4 regions of the Viridibacillus sp. FSL R5-0888 genome follow, and region 1 is predicted to be linked to each of the others. Evidence: riboswitches for the same ligand, from Rfam matches in the RefSeq annotation. Region 1 holds a riboswitch; each other region holds the start of a gene.
What was found. A riboswitch is a leader RNA that binds a small molecule or an ion and turns the genes downstream of it on or off. The one in region 1 is predicted to bind S-adenosylmethionine.

Region 1 (5,553 bases):
ATTATTAAAATGTGCTTGTGCATAGAGCATTTCTTTTCTCCATAAACCTTTCGCAATATATGTAGAAACCCACCAAAATTCATTACAACAATCCTTATAATGTTCTTCTGTCGGGCATTGCACCCAATAATTCACATCCGTTGGTGAAGGGAGTTTAGGAAGTGACCCATCTTTATCTAACAAGATTGTGGTTAAACTATCTTCCTTACAATATTCTTCTTGTTCTTCGACAGGGATAAGCATCAAATCAATTCGGTTTCCATCCGAAAATTGCATCAAGTATGTATAGCGCCCACCAAGTTCAGGAGGAAACAACACCATATCTTCTGGCGTTTGCATAATGATTCTCTCTCCAAAAATATTTACCCAATAAGGGGTGTTAGTAAATGATTTGATATCCGTCACAATATAAACGATATCAAAATCTTGAAAGGGATCCTTTTTCACATTCATATTTGTTCTTGAACCATTCATACAAACCGCGCGTACGCGATCATCATTTTTCGCTATATCTAGGATTAAATCCATCATTTGCTGCGCTGTTCTCATCATCAATACCCCCGTATTAAATTGGTGATTTTATTTTGAGCCATCTTATTATAATTATCAATTTTCTTTGATATAATTAACCTTTGTCAATTAGTAGGTTTAAAATATTATAAGATTTATAAATATATATAATAGGAGGAGTTACAATTGGCAACAAATAAAGCTGTTCAAAATGGCAACAAGCTAAAATGGAATCGTAAAGTTTGGCTACTTGTAATTGGGATTATTTTCATTGCTTCTACATTACGTGCTCCTTTAACTTCTGTAGGTCCAATTATCTCATTCATTCGTGATGGTCTTCATATTTCAAATGTATTAGCAGGATTTATCACAACGATCCCTTTGCTTGCTTTTGCTGCTATTTCACCATTAGCGCCAAAATTTTCAAAGCGCTTTGGCATAGAACGTACTTTACTATTCTCAACAGCATTACTTGCTGTAGGGATTCTTACTCGATCATTAGGTACCACATCCACACTGTTATTAGGTACTTCTCTAATCGGTGTAGCAATTGCTTTTGGAAATGTACTGTTACCAAGTTTGATTAAATTAAAATTCCCTTTACAAGTTGGGTTACTAACAGGAATTTTCACTGTTTCGATGAATCTATCTGCAAGTTTAGCAGCTGGTATTAGCTATCCACTTGCTAGCGGAGAACTCGGCTGGAGAATTGCGTTAGGTATCTGGTTCATTTTAGCAATAATCGCTATTATTGTTTGGCTCCCACAAATTCGTAAATCTAAGTCTGAATCTAATATTGGCTCTGAAACTAATAAAGAACACATCCCACTTTGGAAATCACCTCTAACTTGGACAGTTACATTAGCAATGGGCTTCCAATCTCTTATTTTCTATACAACTGCGGCTTGGATTCCTGAAATGTTGCAATCACAAGGTATGAGTGCTAATACAGCTGGGTGGATGTTCTCCTTTATGCAGTTCTCGCAATTACCTGCAACATTTATGATTCCCATTATTGCTGGCCGTAGAAAAGATCAACGCCCACTTGTTATTGTTTTCGGCGTTCTTTATCTAGTAGGATTCGGAGGTATTTTAGCTGGATGGACCTCTTTAACAGTGTTATGGATGATTTTACTTGGACTTGCAGGTGGTGCATCATTTAGTTTAGCTATGATGTATTTTTCACTGCGCACGCGTACTGCTCATGAAGCGGCAGAATTATCTGGTACTGCTCAATCACTTGGTTATTTATTAGCTGCTATCGGTCCTGTACTATTTGGCTATGTTCACGATATTACCAATAGCTGGACAACAGCTATCATTCTATTCATCTTTACAGTTCTGCTATTAGTAACTGTTAGTATGCATGCTGCAAAAGAAGGTTATGTTACCCCTGAAAAATAGAGTTGAATCCGAGCTTATAATGGTTAGGGTTTTTATATTACTAGGCGCAAGTTATCCACATAAAAAAGCTATTAGGTAGTTTAACCACTACCTAATAGCTTTTAATTTTTATTGTCTTTATAATTGCTGGCTTACTATTTCCCCTCCACTTTATGTCACACAATTATAATATTGCTATAAATTACTTCTCAAAATGATAGCGACCGTTAAATAATCCAATTGTGCCAGGTTCTTTAGAACCTGAAAAATTAACTTGGAATGGAAATTCGCCTTGTTCTGCTAATACTTTTGCAACAATTCCATCTCCAATAGGACTAGCAAAGTATAAGTCCCCTCCAGCTAATGTAAGAACCTGTACAATAGCATTCAACTCTGGATCGACATATGCTTCTGCAACCTCTAACCCTAAATAACGAGACCATTTTTCAGCAGTTTTTTCAGCATCTATTACAGCAAAAGTAACACCTGCAAATTCTAACTTTTCTGGTTGATTTCCAATGACACCTTTTTCAATTTGTTCCTGTCTACGGGCATCGTCATTATCGTCCCATTGAATAATAAATGGTAATTGAAGAGAGTCATTTCCTTCACCAGCATAAAGTAACTGCCAGCTAATAATACTGCCATCTGGTCGTTTTCTGTTCATTGGTACTGGCCCATTTACTGATAAACCTTGCTCTTTCAAACGCTCTGCTATACCTTCAATATCCGTTGTACGAGCTGCAAATCTTACGAAACCTTCTTTGAATTTATTATTTACTACTGTTTCAATAAGGCTGTGATGTAAATGTTTTGCCCCTGCTACTAATTCTCTGTCGTATGTACCAAGGTACTCTATATAACTTAGATCAAAGTAACTAAGTGCATTGTACGTTCCGCGCCCTTCATGAACGCCACCTTCAACAGCGTAAATTCCTTGATTTTGTAATGGCTTAATTACTTCTTTTGGCTCATCCACAAAATGTACTAAGTGATCAAAAGATAATGTCATGTTCCAGTCCCCCTTATTTAAATAAATAATGTGAAACGATTTTCACAAATGATTTCTCTATAGTTAATAACGCTCTTTCATCAAAATCAAATTTTGGATGATGATGTGCAAAATGAGTGCGTTCGTCGTCATTTCGTGAACCTGCTTTAAAATAAGTACCTGGCTTTTCATTTAAAAAGTACGCGAAATCCTCCCCACCCATTGACGGTTCAAAATCAATCACAGATTCTGTACCGAATTCTGCTTCAAATAATTCTTTCACAAGCTCTGTTTCAGTTGGATGATTGTAAAGGGCTGGGTAGCCATGCAAATAATCGATTTCACATGTGGCATGTGCTGATTCCGTTACTCCTTTGACAATTGAGTAGATTTCTTCTTTTACCTTACTCCGAACATCCTCTGTCATCGTCCGGACCGTTCCTTCAATAATTGCCGAATCTGCAATGATATTAAAGGCACTTCCAGCGTGGAATACACCAACTGTCACCACCGCTGCATCAAATGGATTTAAGCGACGACTGACAATTTTTTGCAACGCTCCAACGATTTCACTACCCACTATAATCGAATCGATGGATTGCTGTGGTTTCGCACCATGCCCTCCTAGTCCTTGGATTTTAATTGTGAATTTATCAACTGCAGCCATTTTGAAACCATCCCCAACAGATACCTTTCCAACTGGCGAACCCGAGTCTAAATGCGCACCAAATACATAATCTACATCCTTTAATACATCTTCAGCAATCATGAATTTCGCACCACCAGGAGGTTTTTCTTCCGCATGTTGGAAAACAAAAATGATGTTACCGTGCAGATGCTCTCTGTAATGGCTTAGCGTTTTCGCTGTTCCAAGTAATGAGGCTGTATGTCCATCATGACCACATGCATGCATAACACCATCTTTTTGAGATTTATAAGTAACTTCTTTTAAATCTGCGATTGGTAATGCATCAAAATCTGCTCTTAAAGCGATTGTTTGACCAGCTTGATCCCCCTTCAAAACACCGATTAAACCATTTCCGCCTATCCCTTTTTTCACCTCTAAACCGAAGCCCTCAAGTTTTTCTGCTATAAATTTTGCAGTTTCATATTCTTCAAAAGATAACTCTGGATGCTCATGCAAATATCTCCTCCATCCAACAATTTCATCAAAATCTTTATCTATTTCTTCATAAATTGTAGTTAAAAGTTCTTTTTGCGTTATCGCACTCATTCAATATTCCTCCCTCAATTTATACCTTTAATTCAAATAGGTTTACTTTGAATTTGAGTTAATTTTTTTCTTAGAACTTTTCATTATATGCTCTGTAAATTTATTTCATGATAATAAAAAAGTCGATTTCTCTATTTCATTTAGAGAAATCAACTCGGTATGTAAGTCTCTCCTCATCTATCAAGTTTTTAATCAACTTGCTGGAAGTAGCACCTTACTTTAATAGCGGTTGCTGAGATATCACAGGGCCAGTCCCTCCACCTCTCTTGATAAGAAAACCTATTGAATTAGTAGTAATTAAAATCATGTTACGCCAATCCATTGAAAATTGCAATAAATTTCCTGCTATTTTCTAAATCAATACGGCGCTTTCTGATAAAAATAATTTGGTGTTTTACGTTCATTGTCATATGGTTTATGGAATATATGCGTTGTAGCCGGTGATAACGGTGGAATAAGCCATGTCCAATTCCCTGTTACGTCACGCCCTGCAGTTTGTTCATTGGATTCGAAGCGTTTAAATTGTTGTGCTGCTGTATGGTGATCTACAATACTCACTTCATCTTCTTTATACGAATATAAAACGGCCGCATTCAATTCAACTAATGCACGGTCTTTCCATAAGGAAGAATTTGAAGATGTATTTAAACCCATTTTTTCTGCGATTGTCGGTAACATATTATATCGATAATCATCTGCTAGGTTACGCGCACCAATTTCCGTTCCCATATACCAGCCATTAAACGGAGCAGCTGCATATGTAATACCACCAACTTCTAATTTCATATTCGAAATCATCGGTACCGCATACCACTTCAGACCAAGTTCCTTAAACCACTCAAATTCAGGGTGTCGGATTGGTACTTCTAATATATATTCAGCTGGAATATCGAATACTTGCGGTTCTCTTTCTCCAATTTGAATAACTAGTGGCAAAACATCGAAACGCCCACCTTTTCCTTGCCAGCCAAGTTGCTCACATTTCTTCGTAAACTCTACCGAATCTGGATCTCCAACAACGCCATTTGCTGTTTCATACCCAGCATAGCGGATTAATTGATGATTCCAAACACGTACGTTACGTTGAGAGAAAATTGTAATCGTTGGACGGATTCGACCACCATTTGTTGCAAAATCAATATGCTCTAGAAGTCCTTGAAAAATGTCGTGCTCGCTTGTCAATTCCCGCTTATCAAGCACTTGCAACGTTTGCCAAAACAAACGACCTATACATTTATTACTATTACGCCAACCTACTTGTGCACCAAATCTCAGTTCATCTATTGTATGTTCATAATATCCATTATCTTGGATATCATTCTCTACTTCAACTAAGCGTCTTACTAACTCCTCTTCAGATCGCTCCGTTTCCGAATAATACAACTTTATAAAATCAATAGCCTCATTCAACATCGCCATAGTTCCTCCTGTCACC
Region 2 (5,553 bases), 3.2 Mb from region 1:
CTTTTAAAAAAAATGCTTTTAAAATAGCGCCTAAGCATGTATTAGTCTTGGCTAAATATCATAAACAGTGGTTATTAACGGATCATCCAAACCGTGGCCTTGAATTTCCAGGTGGCAAAGTAGAAGGAGACGAAACGTTAGAACAAGCTGCTGAAAGGGAAGTATATGAAGAAACAGGTGCTATCATTCATGAAATAGAATGGTTAGCAACATACTATGTTCATGATGATCGTCCATTTAGTAAAGCAGTATATGTGGCAAATGTATTGAAAATCGATGACATTCAGCAAAAATTTGAAACGAATGGAGCTGTACTGCTATCGGATGAAGAGTTACATAATTGTGATCGACTAAGCTTCTACATGAAAGATGCAGGGATGAAAAAAATGTTGGAGAAGGTGAGTGAACGTGAAGATAAATGGCTTCGTTGAAAGTAGTCGTAGTTATCCGTCTCCAAATCCACAAGTTCGTCTAACTGAAATTACATATTGGTCTGAAGGTTTGCGAGTGAAAGGATTACTTGCAGAGCCCGTAGCAAAGGGTATTTATGAAGGACTACTTTATCTAAGGGGCGGTATGCAGGGTATTGGAATGGTGCGACCTGCTCGTATTGCGCAATTTGCATCGCAAGGATTAGTTGTTTTTGCGCCGTATTACCGAGGAAATCGTGGGGGAGAAGGGCGAGATGAATTTGGTGGAAATGACCGTTATGATGCAGTGAATGGTGTCGATGTATTAAAACAATTTTGTCGTTCACATCGTATTCATATTTTCGCATTTTCTAGAGGTGGTTTGATGGCGCTTTGGACTGGAATTTTGCGAAATGATATTACCTCGATTGTGACTTGGGCAGGCGTTTCTAATCCTAAATTTACTTATGAAGAACGTATAGATATGCGTAGAATGATGAAAAGGGTAATAGGCGGATCACCTACTAAGATGCCTGAGGCTTATGAAGAACGTTCACCAATTGCGAAGATAAAGCAATTAAATGCACCAATATTAATTATTCATGGTAAAAAAGATGAAAACGTTGGAATGCATCATGCATTATTGCTTGAAGAAAGCTTAAAGGCATTTAATAAGCATGTTGAAACATGGTATTATAATGACTTTACACATTTTTTCCCTAGTGCAGTCAATCACAAAATAGTTAAGAGCGCATGTAATTGGATGAAACTCCAAAAGGGGTGAACTAATGCTAGGTTATGTAAAAATAACAGTCGACCCGGAAAAATTGAAAGTGGGAGCAAGTTTTGAGGAAACATATCTATTTTGGCAAATTCTTTGCGATGTATTTGTAAAAGAGTGTGTAGAAGTAGAGATTCAAAGTTGGCAAGAAGAAAATGGTGTCATTGAAGAGTTGGAAAAAATATCGGATGTCTCTAAAGATGAAGGTCTAATAAAAATTCAAAGAATTCCTCTAACAGATGCTAATCGTGCATTTTTTAATAATCATGCTGCTAATAAAGAGGGGAAATTAAAATGGTTCTCTATGCGCTTTTACGATGAAAATGGGAAAGGCAGAATAGAGGTTAGGGATTATGGCTTTGAGGTACGCTTTAATAAGGTCACAGGAGCACAATCTGAAGAAGTGATACAACAATTTTCTAATCCTCATACAGAGGCGGTATTTTATGATGATGATGTTGAATAAGTTGATTGGAGCGTAGCGACGAAGCAGCTTTGAGCCCGCCCGAGGAAAGCGTCCACCGTAGTGGAAATCAACGGTCTTAACAATTTGTATATATTGTAAAATAAAAAGACCACTCAGAGAGTGGTCTTTTCTAATTTGTTCGATTTTGTTCGATTGATTTAAGCGATAGGACCGCCGTTTTTCACGATATCTTCTGAAACAACACCGAATTTTTTGAAGTTTTCGCGGAACATGTTAGCAAGTGCAGAAGCTTTTTGATCATAAGCTTCTTTATCTTCCCAAGCGTTACGTGGATTTAATACTTCAGTTGGGACACCTTCAATTGCTACAGGCATTTCTAAACCGAAGATAGCATCTTTTTCAGTAAAGACGTTATTTAGTTTACCATCGATTGCAGCGCGAACCATTGTACGAGTGTAAGAAAGTTTCATACGGTTACCAACACCGTACTCGCCACCAGTCCAACCAGTGTTTACTAAGAAAACGTTTACTTCGTGTTCGTCGATTTTGTTACCTAACATCTCAGCATAAACTGTTGCTGGAAGTGGTAGGAATGGAGAACCGAAGCATGTTGAGAATACTGGTTCAGGTGAAGTAACACCACGTTCAGTACCTGCTAGTTTAGATGTGAAACCACTTAAGAAGTGATACATTGCTTGTTCTTTTGATAACTTACTGATTGGAGGCAATACACCAAAAGCATCTGCAGTTAAGAAGATGATTGTTTTAGGATGGCCTGCAACAGATGGATCAACAATATTTTCGATATTTTGGATTGGGTAAGCAACACGAGTATTTTCTGTTAGCGAAACATCATCATAGTTAGGTATGCGTGTTTCCTCATCCACTACTACGTTTTCTAATACAGTACCAAAACTAATTGCATTGTAAATTTCAGGTTCTTTCTCTTTAGAAAGGTTGATAGTTTTAGCGTAGCAACCGCCTTCGATATTGAATACACCGTTGTCAGACCAACCATGTTCATCATCACCGATTAGTTTACGATCTGCATCTGCAGATAACGTTGTTTTACCAGTTCCAGATAATCCGAAGAACAATGCTACATCGCCTGCTTCACCAACGTTTGCTGAACAGTGCATTGAAAGAATACCTTGTTGTGGTAATAAGTAATTCATGATACCGAAAATTGATTTTTTCATTTCTCCTGCGTATTCAGTTCCACCAATTAGGATGATACGTTTTTCAAGCGAAACGATAATGAAAGTTTCTGAGTCAGTACCGTCTACTGCTGGATCCGCTTTGAAAGTTGGAGCAGAAACGATTGTGAAGTCAGCTTCATGAGTTTCTAACTCCTCTTCAGTAGGACGAATGAATAATTGGTGTGCAAATAAGTTATGCCAAGCGTATTCATTTACTACACGAATAGCTAAACGAGATGATGGGTCTGCACCTGCAAAACCTTTAAATACAAACAATTCTTCTTTTTCTTTTAAGTAGTTTACTACTTTAGTGTATAATGAGTCGAAGATATCTGACGAAATTGGTCTGTTTACTTTACCCCAATCAATTTTGTCTTTCGAACTATCTTCTTCAACCATATATTTATCTTTAGGAGAACGACCTGTATATTTTCCTGTGACTGCCCTTACAGCACCATCAACAGTTAGGATTGCCTCACCGCGTGAAGTAGCTTTTTCTGTTAATTGTGGTACTGAAAGTTGTTCCAGAATATTATCACCTTTCAATAATTCCTTCAGTTCATTCGTAATCTCTACTGAATTCATCGTTTTACGTACCATCCTTTTTATATTATTCCTCGTATTAGAGGGGATTTATAATTCATTTCGGAAATTAGTATAACACATTTAGTTAAATAATCTATACTAATTACCATTTAATTTTCATGAAAGTTGTACTTTTTTTTAGAAATAAAAAAGGTGTTGACAACTAAGGTATAATGTTCTAATATGAGAAATTGAACGGATACTCTTATCCCGAGCTGGTGGAGGGTCAGGCCCTATGAAACCCGGCAACCTGCATTGTGATTTTATGTGATGCGCTGGTGCTCAATCTGATGCAAGGATTTGATCCTTGAACGATAAGAGTGAAAGGTGCTTATGAATTATTCCCTTCCACTCATTAGTAATAATGGGGGGAAGGGTTTTTTTATTTAAAATAGACCAATTCCTAAATTTTTTATAAGTATGTGTAATTTATGCGGTTCTATTTATATATAGTGGCACTTTCTAGAATCCTCGTGTTAAAGGCAGCAACGGCTTGGCGTTCAATCCTACTGGAAAGAACTAACATGGGTAATGAGTACCGTATCATTTCCGAGGCAATCTCGCAGATAATAGGAGGAAACCAAATGACAAACCGTCGACTGTTTACATCTGAGAGTGTAACAGAAGGACATCCAGATAAAATTTGTGATCAAATTTCGGATGCCATTTTAGATGAAATCGTTTCAAAAGACCCGAATGCACGTGTAGCGTGTGAAACTACAGTTACAACTGGTCTTGTATTAGTAGCAGGAGAAATTACAACATCAACTTATGTTGATATTCCTAAAATCGTTCGTGAAACGGTAATGGAAATCGGTTATACACGTGGTAAATATGGCTTTGATGGCGAAAACGTAGCTGTTTTAACAGCAATCGGTGAGCAATCAGCTGATATCGCATTGGGCGTTGACCAAGCACTTGAAGCACGCGAAGGTTCAATGACAGATGAAGATATTGAAGCAATTGGTGCAGGTGACCAAGGTTTAATGTTTGGATATGCATGTAACGAGACACCTGAGTTAATGCCTCTACCTATTAGCTTGGCACATAAATTAGCAAGACGTTTAACTGAAGTTCGTAAAACAAACGAGTTACCTTATTTACGTCCAGATGGTAAAACACAAGTAACAATCGAATATGATGAAAATAATCATCCAGTTCGTGTGGATACAATTGTTATTTCAACTCAACATGATCCAGAAGTAACGTTAGAGCAAATTAAAGAGGATTTACAAGCACGTGTAATTGCTCCAGTTGTACCTACTGAATTACTAGACGAGAAAACAAAATACTTCATCAACCCAACAGGTCGTTTTGTAATAGGTGGACCAAAAGGTGATGCAGGCTTAACGGGACGCAAAATTATTGTAGATACTTATGGTGGATATGCTCGTCATGGTGGCGGTGCTTTCTCTGGTAAGGATGCGACTAAGGTTGACCGTTCTGCAGCTTATGCAGCGCGTTATGTTGCAAAAAATATCGTAGCAGCTGAACTTGCTGAGCGTTGTGAAGTACAACTGGCTTATGCAATTGGTGTTGCACAACCGGTTTCAATTGCAATCGATACTTTCGGTACTGGTAAAGTAAAAGAAACAAATTTAGTTGAATGGGTTCGTGAATTATTTGATTTACGCCCAGCTGGAATCATTAAAATGCTTGATTTACGTCGCCCTATCTACAAACAAACAGCTGCTTATGGTCACTTCGGCCGTACAGATTTGAATGTTCCTTGGGAAGCTACAGATAAAGCTGCCGTTTTAAAAGAAAAAGCTGGACTTTAATTCAATCTGAAAAATTACAATAACATAAAATATCCCGAGTTACATGTTGATTATTAAGTAATCAATTGTAGTTCGGGATGTTTTTTATTATATTATAGAAGAAACTCATAGCAAGAGATTAAAAAAACCTGAGAATTCGTTTGAAAAACGATACTCAGGCATCTTGATTGAATTATTTTTGAAGTGATTTATAATATTGTCCTTTTTCGTAATACTCGTTGACAATACGGTCCATATCTTTTTTATCTTCCTCTGTTAACTCTCTAATAACTTTTGCAGGGCGTCCAAATGCTAATGTGTTTGGAGGAATTTTCTTACCTTGCGAAACGAGACTACCGGCACCTATAAATGCACCTTCGCCAATCTCAGC
Region 3 (5,553 bases), 3.7 Mb from region 1:
CAAACTCGCCTTCAGACTAGGCCTTTCTATTTCTTGAATTGCGTCTTTTTTATATTCATAGTGAGAAAAAGCATATGACCAAATGAAACGAATACCTAAAATAACAAAACCAATTGCAATAGAGTAACCGATAATTTGCCAGTTATTCATGGATGGATTCTCTAACGTTTCTGTCATCGACAACGGAATGTTTAATCCAAGTAACAGGAATACGACTCCGTTTAAAATGAACAGCACGATGGACCAAGTGTTTTCTGTAATTATTTGTTCTTCAGCAATTAAAGTCTCAGTATGATCTTTTACAAGTGCATGCACAATTCCACCTACAACGACTGCAATGACCCCTGATGCATGAAAGACATCCTCTGCAATGAAATAAATGATAAAAGGTGTTAAAAGCTGTAATAATGAATGAAAAACGACATCATGGATGCCTTTTTTTCGAAGTGTAAAGCGCAGTTGCGTAATGATGATACCTAAAATTAGACCAAGTATAGCCCCAGCCAAAAATGTATAAGTAAACTCGAAAAAAGCTTCCTTAATTGAAAAGTACCCTGTCACAACAGCTGCCACGGCGAATTTGAAAGCAACTAAACCAGAGGCATCATTAATAAGTGATTCACCACGAACGAGGTTTAAAATCTTCTCGGGTATTTGAATACGCTTTGCAATACCGTTTACTGCTACAGGATCTGTTGGTGATAAAATGGCTGCAAGTGCAAATGCAGCAGCTAGAGGTATATCAGGAATTAGCCAATGGATAAAGTAACCACCGCCGAGCGTCGTTAGAAGGACTAATATAATGGCATTCCCAAGAATAGGTGTGCGCATTTTCCACAGTTCTTCTCTAGGGAAATTGCGTCCGTCATTATACAAAAGTGGGGCAACAAAAAGTAATAAAAACCATTCAGATTCAAGCTGAAGCGTCATTTCATTAGCGAATATAGCTAATAGAACGCCAAGTGCTATTTGGATTAGTGCTGTAGGTATAAATGGAATATAATGTCCAATTACATTTGATAATAACAGGCAAACTAATAGTAATAGGATTGTAATTAATAAATCCATAATAAACTCCCTTCAAAAAAAGTATCGATAGAAAAGTAAGTATTTATTCATTACCCTTTTTCAGAAATAAATGTACTGTATAAAGAAACTTTCAAGAATATTTATGAAAAGGCCACGTTAAATTTGACAAAGGTGTAAACGTTCGCAAATAAGTGCGTGAATTTGTGATGGATATCATGACAGTTTCGAAAATGAAAGTTTATACTAGAACTACAAACAACCAATTAAAATAAAACAGAATCCGTTGTGAGGAGTGAATATATTGAAAACAGTTGTTGTAGTTGGTGGCGGTATAACAGGTCTTACTACTATGCATTATTTACAAAAGGAAAAAGAGGACAAAGGCTTAGATATAGATTTAGTATTGATTGAAAAGAATGACTACTTAGGTGGTAAAATGCACTCAGTAGAAAAAGATGGCTTTATTTTGGAGACGGGTGCAGATTCGATTGTTGCACGTCATTCTAGTGTTATGCCATTAGTAGAAGACTTAGGGTTACAAGATGATCTTGTATATAATGGTACAGGAATTTCGTATATTTACACAAATAATACATTGCACGCGATTCCAGCAGACAGCGTTTTTGGCATTCCTACAAGTGTAGAGTCCCTTGAAAGTAGCTCATTAGTTTCAGCAGAAGGAAAAAAAGAGGCGTTAAAAGATTTAGAAATGCCTAATGAGCATTTCACAAAGAATAGCTCAATCGGTTCTTTCTTAGAGCATTTCTTAGGAAAAGAGCTTGTTGAAAAACAAATCGCTCCAGTGTTATCAGGGGTCTATTCAGGGAAGTTAGACACGCTGACAATGGCTTCAACATTACCGTATTTACTCGAGTATAAAGAGCAGTACGGAAGTATTATTAAAGGGTTTGGCGCACATAAAGAAGAATTTCAAAAAGCGGCAAATAAAAAATTCATATCCTTTAAAAATGGATTATCTTCTTTATTTACCCGTTTTGAAGAGAAGTTAGCAGACGTTACAATTCTAAAAGGCGTTTCAACAAATCATATCGAAAAAAGCGGCGACAAATATAAATTGACATTTGATAATCACGAAGCAATTGAAGCTGATTTTATCGTGTTAACAACACCACATGATGTAACTCAAAAACTATTAAAAGATCCGAATTTGGACGAGGACTTCAACGATTTTAGCAATGCCTCACTAATTACGATGTATTTAGGTTTTAATATTCCCGATAGCCAATTACCTGCAGACGGTACAGGTTTTATCGTTTCTGAAAACAGTGATGTCAAATGTAATGCTTGTACATGGACAAGTCGTAAATGGAGTCATACTTCAAAAGACGGCAAATTACTTGTGCGTTTATTTTATAAAAACTCAAACCCAGATTTTGAAGAAATGAAGCATTCAAGTAAAGAGGAATTAACTGAAATTGCTTTAGAGGATATTGCAAAAAGCTTGAATATAGAAGCAGAGCCTACTGTTGTAGAAGTGACAAAGTGGAATGATTTAATGCCAGTTTACCATCTTGGTCATGGAAAAACAGTAGAAGCTTTATCAACTAAAATGGCCACTGCATATGAAAATGTATTACTTGCAGGTTGTTCTTATTACGGTGTAGGTATTGGCCCTTGTATTAAGAACGGGAAAGAAACAGCAGAATCAATTCTAGCAAAAATACATTAAAAAACAATCAAGGTAGGTAGAAAAGAGCTAAGGGATACCAATTTCATTAGCTCTTTCTTTTTGGGGTAATTTTAATAATTTTAACGTTATGTCAAACTGCTTGAAAGTGCTAAGTGAATTGTTACTATTAAAATGAATGAGAAAAGAAGGTGGATAACATGCGGAAAAAGGGAAGTTTGATATTAGGCATTTTCTTGCTAGTAATTGGTTTAGTTTTTATTTTCTATCAGCCTATTATGGGATATTTCATTTCGAATATGTCGAAGGCAACGATTGAGCAACAAGACATAGCGTCAGCAATGAAGAATCTAGATGCGTCATTTGATTTTCAGCAAGTGGATGATTTAAATGTCAAAGATGTTGTAAAGGCACAATTCAATCAAAAAAAACTAAATGCCATTGGAGCTATTAGTGTACCTCAAGTGAATATGCGATTACCTATTTTATATGGTGTATCGAATACAAACTTAGCAATTGGTGCTGGTACGATGAAACGTGAACAAAAGATGGGAAAAGCTAATTATGCCTTAGCGGGTCATAATATGAATAATGGGAAGGCACTCTTTAGTCCTCTTACTAATGCGGAGGAAGGTATGCAAGTTTATGTAACCGACTTTAAAAAAATCTATGAATATAAAATTGATAAAATGCATATTGTACAACCGGAGCAAATTGATGTCATAAATGATTCAAATGAAAAAATGATAACGCTCGTTACATGTAATTATGATGGTTCTAAGCGACTGATTATTCAAGGTGAATTGGTTGAAATAAAAAGTTATGATAAGACATCAGCTAATAAAATTTTTGCAAATAAATAGTCATGAAGAAATGATTGTTGTTTCAACAAGTAATTGCCAAAACTCATCTTTTTTGTTTTGTAGCTAAAATATACTTATAATACAGAGTTTTGCTATAATTCTAAAAACGCTCTTGACGATATTCTTTTCTAGGGTTATGATTCTTTTAATTATTCTAACAATTAAATATATATTTCTTATCAAGAGAAGCTGAGGGACTGGCCCTTTGAAGCTTCAGCAACCAGCCATCTGGTCAGGTGCTAACTCCAGCGGATTTACAGATTGTCCGAAAAGATAAGAAGGAGCGAACATCGTAATCGTCAAGCCTTCTTATCCATAAGAAGGCTTTTTTATGTAGAAAGGAAGGGATTTTAATGGGATTACTTGAAAAATTGCAAACACAAGTGTTAACAGCTGACGGTGCGATGGGCACTTTATTATATTCTTACGGAATTGATTATTGTTATGAGGAATTAAACATTACCAAGCCTGAAGTGATTGAAAATATACACCAACAATATATAAAATCAGGCGCTGACATTATTCAGACTAATACGTATACAGCGAATGCCATTAAATTAGAACGTTATGGTTTAGAGAGCTCTGTAAAGGAGTTTAATGAATCGGCAATCGCCATTGCAAAACATGCTGCAGCACCAGGAGGCCAATTTGTCTTAGGGACAATTGGTGGTATTCGCGGTATTCGTAAAAGTGAAGCGACACTAGCTGAAATCATAGCTGCATTAGATGAGCAAGCGGGGTATCTATTAGCAGGTAATCCGGATGGTTTATTACTAGAGACGTACTATGATTTTGAGGAACTTTCATCTGTAGTGCAACATTTGAGAAAATTGACTGATGTACCAATCATCTCGCAAGTATCAATGCATGAACCAGGTATTTTACAAAATGGCTTATTATTAAATGATGCATTGCACCAATTAGAAGCTTTGGGTGCAGATATTGTTGGAGTAAATTGCCGTTTAGGCCCTCACCATACAATCCAAGCGTTTGAGGATGTAGAATTGCCATCCAAGGCATTCTTATCTGCATATCCAAATGCTAGTTTGCTAGATGTAGAAGATGGCAAAATTGTTTACGAATCAGAGGCTGATTATTTTGGCCGTGCTGGTGTTTTACTACGTGACCAAGGTGTTCGATTAATTGGAGGATGTTGTGGTACGACACCGAAGCATATAGAAGCTGTAAAAAAACGTATTGCTGACCTACCACCAATTGAAAATAAAATTGTAAAGAAGAAAAAAGTAATCGAGATTAAAGAAGCGACTCCTGATCAGCATGAGCCACTTCACGAAAAGGCGAAAAAGGAACGTACAATCATTGTAGAACTCGATACACCTCGCCACCTTGATACCACTGCCTTTATAGAGGGGGCGCAAATACTCAATGAAACAGGTGTTGATGCTGTCACTATGGCTGATAATTCATTGGCATCCCCTCGTATTAGTAACATGGCAATGGGCTCAATTTTGAAAATGCAAAATAATATTCGTTCCCTTGCTCATATTACTTGTCGTGATCGCAATCTCATCGGCTTACAATCGCATTTAATGGGTCTTGATGCATTAGGTATTAATGAGATTTTAGCAGTTACTGGAGACCCTACAAAAGTAGGTGATTTCCCAGGTGCAACTAGTGTTTATGATGTCTCAAGCCTAGAGTTACTTCAATTAATTAAACAGTTGAATGAAGGGATATCATTCTCAGGTAAACCTCTTCGTAAAAAGGCTAATTTCTCTATTGCAGCTGCATTTAATCCTAATGTACGAGTGCTTGATAGAGCCGTAAAAAGATTAGAAAAGAAAATTGAGTGTGGAGCAGATTATTTCATCACACAGCCTGTATATACGAAGGAAAAAATAATAGAGATATATGAAGCTACTAAACATTTAGAAACCCCTATTTTCATAGGAATCATGCCACTAACAGGTATCCGAAATTCAGAGTTTTTACATCATGAAGTACCAGGGATTAAGCTCTCTGATGAAGTACTTGAAAGAATGCGCGCAACGG
Region 4 (5,553 bases), 1.2 Mb from region 1:
TCAATAGGAAGCTTTTTCTGATGAAACTATAGCTGAATTTTGGAATTACTGTAATGAATAAACTGCATTTAAATAGAAAAAAACGCTCCACCAAGTTAGTGGAGCGACTCATACAATCATCTATTTATTGCCTACAACAGTAAGTTCTTTCGCTTTTACAAATGCTTGCTCAAAATCAGCAATTAAATCGTCGATATTTTCAAGGCCTACAGAGAAGCGTAAAAGACCGTCTGTAATACCACGTTTTTCGCGTTCCTCTTTAGGAATAGCTGCGTGACTCATTGTGGCTGGATATGAGAGAATTGATTCTACGCCACCAAGACTAACTGCGAAAATCGGAATTTGAACATGTTCAACAAACGCTTTAGTGATTTCGCGATTAGGTAATTTAAATGACAATACAGCTCCAGCACTTTTTGCCTGTTTTGCATGGATGTCATGACCTGGATGCGATTTCAAGCCAGGGAAATGAACTTCTTCTACTAATTCGTGAGCTTCTAAATAATTTGCAAGTTTTGATGCGGATGCTGTCGATTGTGTTAAACGTGCATTTAACGTTTTAATACCTTGAATTAATGAGAAGGAGTCTTGTGCGCCTAAAATGGCACCGAATGAGTTTTGCATGAAGTAGATTCGGTTACCAAGCTCTACGTCCTTTGTTACCGCAAGCCCTGCAATAATATCGCTATGTCCTCCTAAAAACTTAGTGGCACTGTGTAACACTACATCTACACCAAGGTCTAATGGACGTTGGTATAAAGGTGTCATAAATGTGTTATCTAAAAATGTTAGAGCACCATTTGCCTTTGCAATAGCTACAACCCCTTCAATATCTGTAATACCTAGAAGCGGGTTAGCTGGAGTTTCTATATATAACACCTTTGTATTTGGACGTATAGCCGCTTCTACTGATGTTAAATCAGAGAAGTCAGCAAATGTATGCTCAACGCCAAATTTCGTTAACACTTGTGTCACAAAACGGTATGTTCCACCGTACACTTCAGATGTCACAACAATATGGTCGCCAGCTTCTAATATCATAAATGCAGACGCGATGGCCGCAATACCGGAAGAGAATGCAAATCCGCGTGCCCCTCCTTCAAGTTCAGCAATCGTTTTCTCTAATGCATCACGAGTTGGATTACCAGAGCGACTATAATCATATGGACCAAACGAATCGAAATGCTCTTGATCAAAAGTAGATGATAAATATATTGGAACATTAACTGCACCTGTTTTTTGCTCGTAATCACCGCGAGTAGAAGCAGTGATTAAACTTGTTTCAATGTTTTCATTAATTGAACTCATATGATGACACCTCTTTTTCTAAGATAGAAAAAACTTGTTGTAAATCCGCGATTAAATCTTCTGCTTCCTCAATACCAACTGAGAAACGAAGTAAGGAGTCATCAACACCGCGAGCAATTCGTTCTGCTTCAGGAATATCCGCATGTGTTTGTGTAGTAGGATATGTGATAAAGCTTTCAACACCACCCAGGCTTTCAGCGAAGACGATTAACTTCAAGTTTTCTAAAAACTTACCAACCCATTCACCTTTTTGTAAACGGAAGGAAATCATTCCACCTTTACCAGCAAACAGAACGTCTTTTACTAAAGGTTCTTGTTCTAAATAAGCCGCGATGTGCTTAGCATTTTCAGTATGTTGTTTCATGCGAAGGTGTAATGTTTTTAATCCACGTAGCAGTAACCATGAGTCAATTGGAGCAAGCGTTGCACCTGCAGCATTATGGTTTGTGAATAGTTTTTCGCTAAGCTCTTTACCCTTACTTACAACAAGACCCGCTAGAACATCATTATGACCACCGATGTATTTAGTTGCACTATGTATAACAATATCCGCACCTAGCTCGATTGGGCGTTGATAGTAAGGTGTTAAGAAAGTATTATCAACAATTAATAATAAACTATGCTTTCTTGCAAGCTTAGCATAAAGTTCAATATCAAACTCCTGCATTAATGGATTGGTTGGTGTTTCAATGAAAATAGCACGTGTATTTTCATTTATTAAACCTTCAACCTCTGATACAGAAGAGAATTTTGCATAATGAGATTTGATTGCATATTGTTCTTGGTATTGACCGAGTAAACGGTATGTACCACCGTAGATATCCTCAGGTAAAATAATTTCGTCACCCGATTTAAATAGGGATAGAACTAATTGAACAGCTGCCATCCCGCTACTACAGGCGAAGCCAGCGTCTCCAGATTCTAATTTAGCAAAACCTTCTTCTAAAACGGTACGTGTTGGATTTTTTGTACGTGTATAGTCATAACCAGTTGATTGGCCAAGCCCATCATGAGTATAGGCGGTAGAAAGATAGATTGGTGTGTTCACAGCACCTGTTTTGGAATCGGTATGATTTCCCAGCTGAACTAATTGTGTCGCAATGTTTTTGTTTGTCATCATGTCATCATCCTTTATAAAAAAGTAAAAGGCCCTCTAAGGAAGAGGGCCTTCAAAATATGAAGTCAATCTCCTTATCTACAAGACTACGTCTACTGGAATTAGCACCTTGCCGCATTTAGGGTGGTTGCTGAGATATCGACGGGCCAAGTCCCTCCATCTCTCTTGATAAGTAAATATATTCAATTGTTTGAAAGTTAATAATAATGAAATTTTACCATGTGAATATGATAATATCAACCTTATTATGAAGCAAATCTAATTTGAAAAGTTTATAAATTTCTATAAGTGGTACAATTTTTATATGAATATGCTATTATTGCATAGTTGAATTGGAAGGTGACAAGATGAATTTAAATGACATAGCTGTTAATCAGTTATTACTAGAATTTAAATTTGAAGAAGCTCAAATGATGCTAGAGCAAGCAGTAATGGAAAAGAGAGATATACAATCGCTCCATAACTTAGCATGTTTTTATATAAGAGACACAGAAGAATATTATAAAACTTTACCCCTTTTAGCTGAAGCAATTGAAAAACAGCCAAAGCATTATTTTCCTTTTGCTTTACTAGGTGAAATTTATTTGCGAATGGAAAAATACATTTCAGCCATCAGGATTTTAGAATATGCATTAAAAATGAAAGATACTGAAGTAGTCCATGCGAACTTAGCAGCAGCATATTTTAATATGAACAATTTTGAAAAGGCAGCAGAACATTATAAAAAGTCCGCAACTGATGGCGATTTTTTGAAATATGCGGAAATGGTTTCATACTTACAGTTAGATGATCACGATTCTGTACTTAAAACACTGAGAAAAGTTAATGAAAATGATGAAAATTATATGGGTGGAGTAAACGTGGCTGAACTTTTTGCTCAAATCAACTATTTTGATGAAGCAATCCCGTTATTTGAAATGGGATGGAGAGAAATAGTTAGATCATATGAATGGGTAGAACATTATGTCTACTCACTCATTCAATTAGGTAGAGTAGAAGAAACCGCAGATATTATAGACCAGATGAAGACAGAAACGACTGATGAAATTGTAGAAAGCAAAGTAAGGGCGATGGATGGAGAATTCATAGAGGGGAATATTGAAGAAACCATTATGGACTTGCAACATACAAATGAAAAATATAATACACTGATTGGTCGTATTTTGAATGGCTACCGTCCTAAAATTTTCTTCGAGCCATATTATGTTTCTCAATGTTATCTTTACGGATGCAAAGTACATGGTAATAAAACGTATGATGAATATGTAAATATGTAAGTGGCCGAGAGAAATGATAATATCTCTGGCCATTTTTGTTTATATAGAGCCTATAACTGAAGTGTATTCATTAATATTACTATAAAAGGTTGTCTTGAAAAGGTGTAGGGTAGGAGGGATATAGTATGAACTTAGTAAATTTTTATAAAGCGAAATCAATAGTGGGAAATAAAAAAACTTGCAATCTCATTAGAGTTTGCAAGTCATTTAGTGGAAAAGTTATACTTTGAATTCCCCAACCACTTTTCGTAACTCATCTGCCTGATGAGATAGTTCAATCGCTGATGCTGTAATTTCTTGCATTGAAGCAGAGCCTTCTTCTGCAGAAGCTGCTGAACGCTCTGTACTCATAGCTGTATTTTCAGCAATTTGATTTACTTCTATAAAGGATACAGCCACTTCTTGGCTATAGCTTAAAGTTTGCTCAATTTGAACTACCATTTTGTTAATAATGGCTACAGTTTCGTTTGTTTGTTTAATAATTTTATCTAAGGAAGCATTTGTTTCATTTGTCACTTCAACACCGCGTATGACGTTTTGTACACCATCATGGTTTTGTGAGACAATAGCTTGTACTTCTGATTGAATTGACGAAACAATCCCGGTTACTTCACGTGCTGCTTTTTGAGATTGCTCTGCTAACTTTCGAACCTCATTTGCAACGACAGCGAATCCTTTACCATGCTCACCAGCTCTGGCAGCTTCAATGGCTGCATTAAGGGCAAGTAAGTTTGTTTGTTCCGAGATTTCAGTAATTGTACGAATAATGGAAGTAATTTCGGATGATTTCTTACCAAGTGCTTCAACGGTTTCTGTCGTATTGGCCATAGTTTCTTCTATTAACATCATAACATTTGATGACTGTTCGACAGTTTTTCCACCAAGCTCAGCAGCGACTTTCATCTGATCTGTTGCTGTTTTCACATGTTCTGCATCTGTACTTAAATAACGAGCCGCCTCTTCTAATAAATTCATCTTTTGAACTGCGTTATTCATCCGTAGCATTGTTTGTTCGCTACCTTCAGCGATTTCGCCTGTTGAATCAGCAATTGATTGAATAATATTCGAATTTTCATCTGCTGAAGCCATTAATTGTTGGCCACTGGCTGAGACGTTCTCCGCTAGTGTACTCACACGTTTTACTAATGCCGAAATGGATGTGATTAACACATTTGTACTATTTGCGATTTCTGCAAATTCATCTTTTGTCTTGACTTTAACCCGTTTTGTCAAGTCACCATTAGCTTGTGCGATATCTAGAATAGATGTATTAATTGCAGCTGTATTACGTTTAATTGAACGGAACAGGATAGTACCAGTTATTATAGTTAAAATAATAGATGATATTGTTAAAATTAAGAAAATTATCATTGCGATTTCTGTTTGTTGTTCAAGTGATTTGATTTGCTCGTTGTTTTTCTTGGTTAGTACGTCATTAATCATTTCAATATGCACATCTATATAACTCATAGCTGTCTTGCCATTTCCAGCGAGAACAAGTTTTTGAGCATTTTCAAGGCCTGAATTTTGGCGTGTATCTATCAGTCGCTTCGAATACTGAATATAATTGTCATAAAATTGGTCAATGGAAGTAATTCGATCTAGCTCTTCTTTACGATCAGAGAATATTTTTTGTAAATCTAATAAATTTGCTTCAATTCGGTCTTTATCTTGACTATACTGTCTTAAGAAATTATCTTTTCCTGTAATAATATAACTTTGTTCAGAGTTTGACAGTTTCGCAATATCCGCAGCTAAACTATTTACTTTCATCTGCTCTACTAGATTTTTCCCTGTGAACACCTTTAATTCATTTTGGAGGTTAGACATATTTGAATAGGAAACAACAAG

Region 2: linked by a shared signal. The riboswitch ahead of metK (methionine adenosyltransferase) and the one ahead of MKY02_RS20240 (M20 metallopeptidase family protein) in region 1 are both predicted to bind S-adenosylmethionine.
Region 3: linked by a shared signal. The riboswitch ahead of MKY02_RS02230 (bifunctional homocysteine S-methyltransferase/methylenetetrahydrofolate reductase) and the one ahead of MKY02_RS20240 (M20 metallopeptidase family protein) in region 1 are both predicted to bind S-adenosylmethionine.
Region 4: linked by a shared signal. The riboswitch ahead of MKY02_RS14215 (methionine biosynthesis PLP-dependent protein) and the one ahead of MKY02_RS20240 (M20 metallopeptidase family protein) in region 1 are both predicted to bind S-adenosylmethionine.

What each region holds. Positions count from the first base shown of each region.
Region 1 covers NZ_JBBPAU010000001.1:4,095,257-4,100,809, forward strand. The annotation lists gene MKY02_RS20225 (aminoglycoside 6-adenylyltransferase) at 1-549, opposite strand, end outside; gene MKY02_RS20230 (CynX/NimT family MFS transporter) at 697-1,914, shown strand; gene MKY02_RS20235 (VOC family protein) at 2,096-2,905, opposite strand; gene MKY02_RS20240 (M20 metallopeptidase family protein) at 2,919-4,118, opposite strand; SAM riboswitch class I at 4,289-4,394, opposite strand; gene MKY02_RS20245 (nitric oxide synthase oxygenase) at 4,476-5,537, opposite strand.
Region 2 covers NZ_JBBPAU010000001.1:895,938-901,490, forward strand. The annotation lists gene ytkD (RNA deprotection pyrophosphohydrolase) at 1-431, shown strand, start outside; gene MKY02_RS04495 (alpha/beta hydrolase family protein) at 409-1,194, shown strand; gene MKY02_RS04500 (hypothetical protein) at 1,199-1,657, shown strand; gene pckA (phosphoenolpyruvate carboxykinase (ATP)) at 1,816-3,402, opposite strand; SAM riboswitch class I at 3,605-3,723, shown strand; gene metK (methionine adenosyltransferase) at 3,987-5,183, shown strand; gene MKY02_RS04515 (gamma carbonic anhydrase) at 5,356-5,553, opposite strand, start outside.
Region 3 covers NZ_JBBPAU010000001.1:434,762-440,314, forward strand. The annotation lists gene MKY02_RS02215 (Na+/H+ antiporter) at 1-1,068, opposite strand, end outside; gene MKY02_RS02220 (protoporphyrinogen oxidase) at 1,331-2,719, shown strand; gene MKY02_RS02225 (class A sortase) at 2,878-3,540, shown strand; SAM riboswitch class I at 3,714-3,820, shown strand; gene MKY02_RS02230 (bifunctional homocysteine S-methyltransferase/methylenetetrahydrofolate reductase) at 3,894-5,553, shown strand, end outside.
Region 4 covers NZ_JBBPAU010000001.1:2,848,866-2,854,418, reverse strand. The annotation lists gene MKY02_RS14220 (aminotransferase class I/II-fold pyridoxal phosphate-dependent enzyme) at 121-1,299, opposite strand; gene MKY02_RS14215 (methionine biosynthesis PLP-dependent protein) at 1,295-2,425, opposite strand; SAM riboswitch class I at 2,497-2,600, opposite strand; gene MKY02_RS14210 (tetratricopeptide repeat protein) at 2,773-3,702, shown strand; gene MKY02_RS14205 (methyl-accepting chemotaxis protein) at 3,922-5,553, opposite strand, start outside.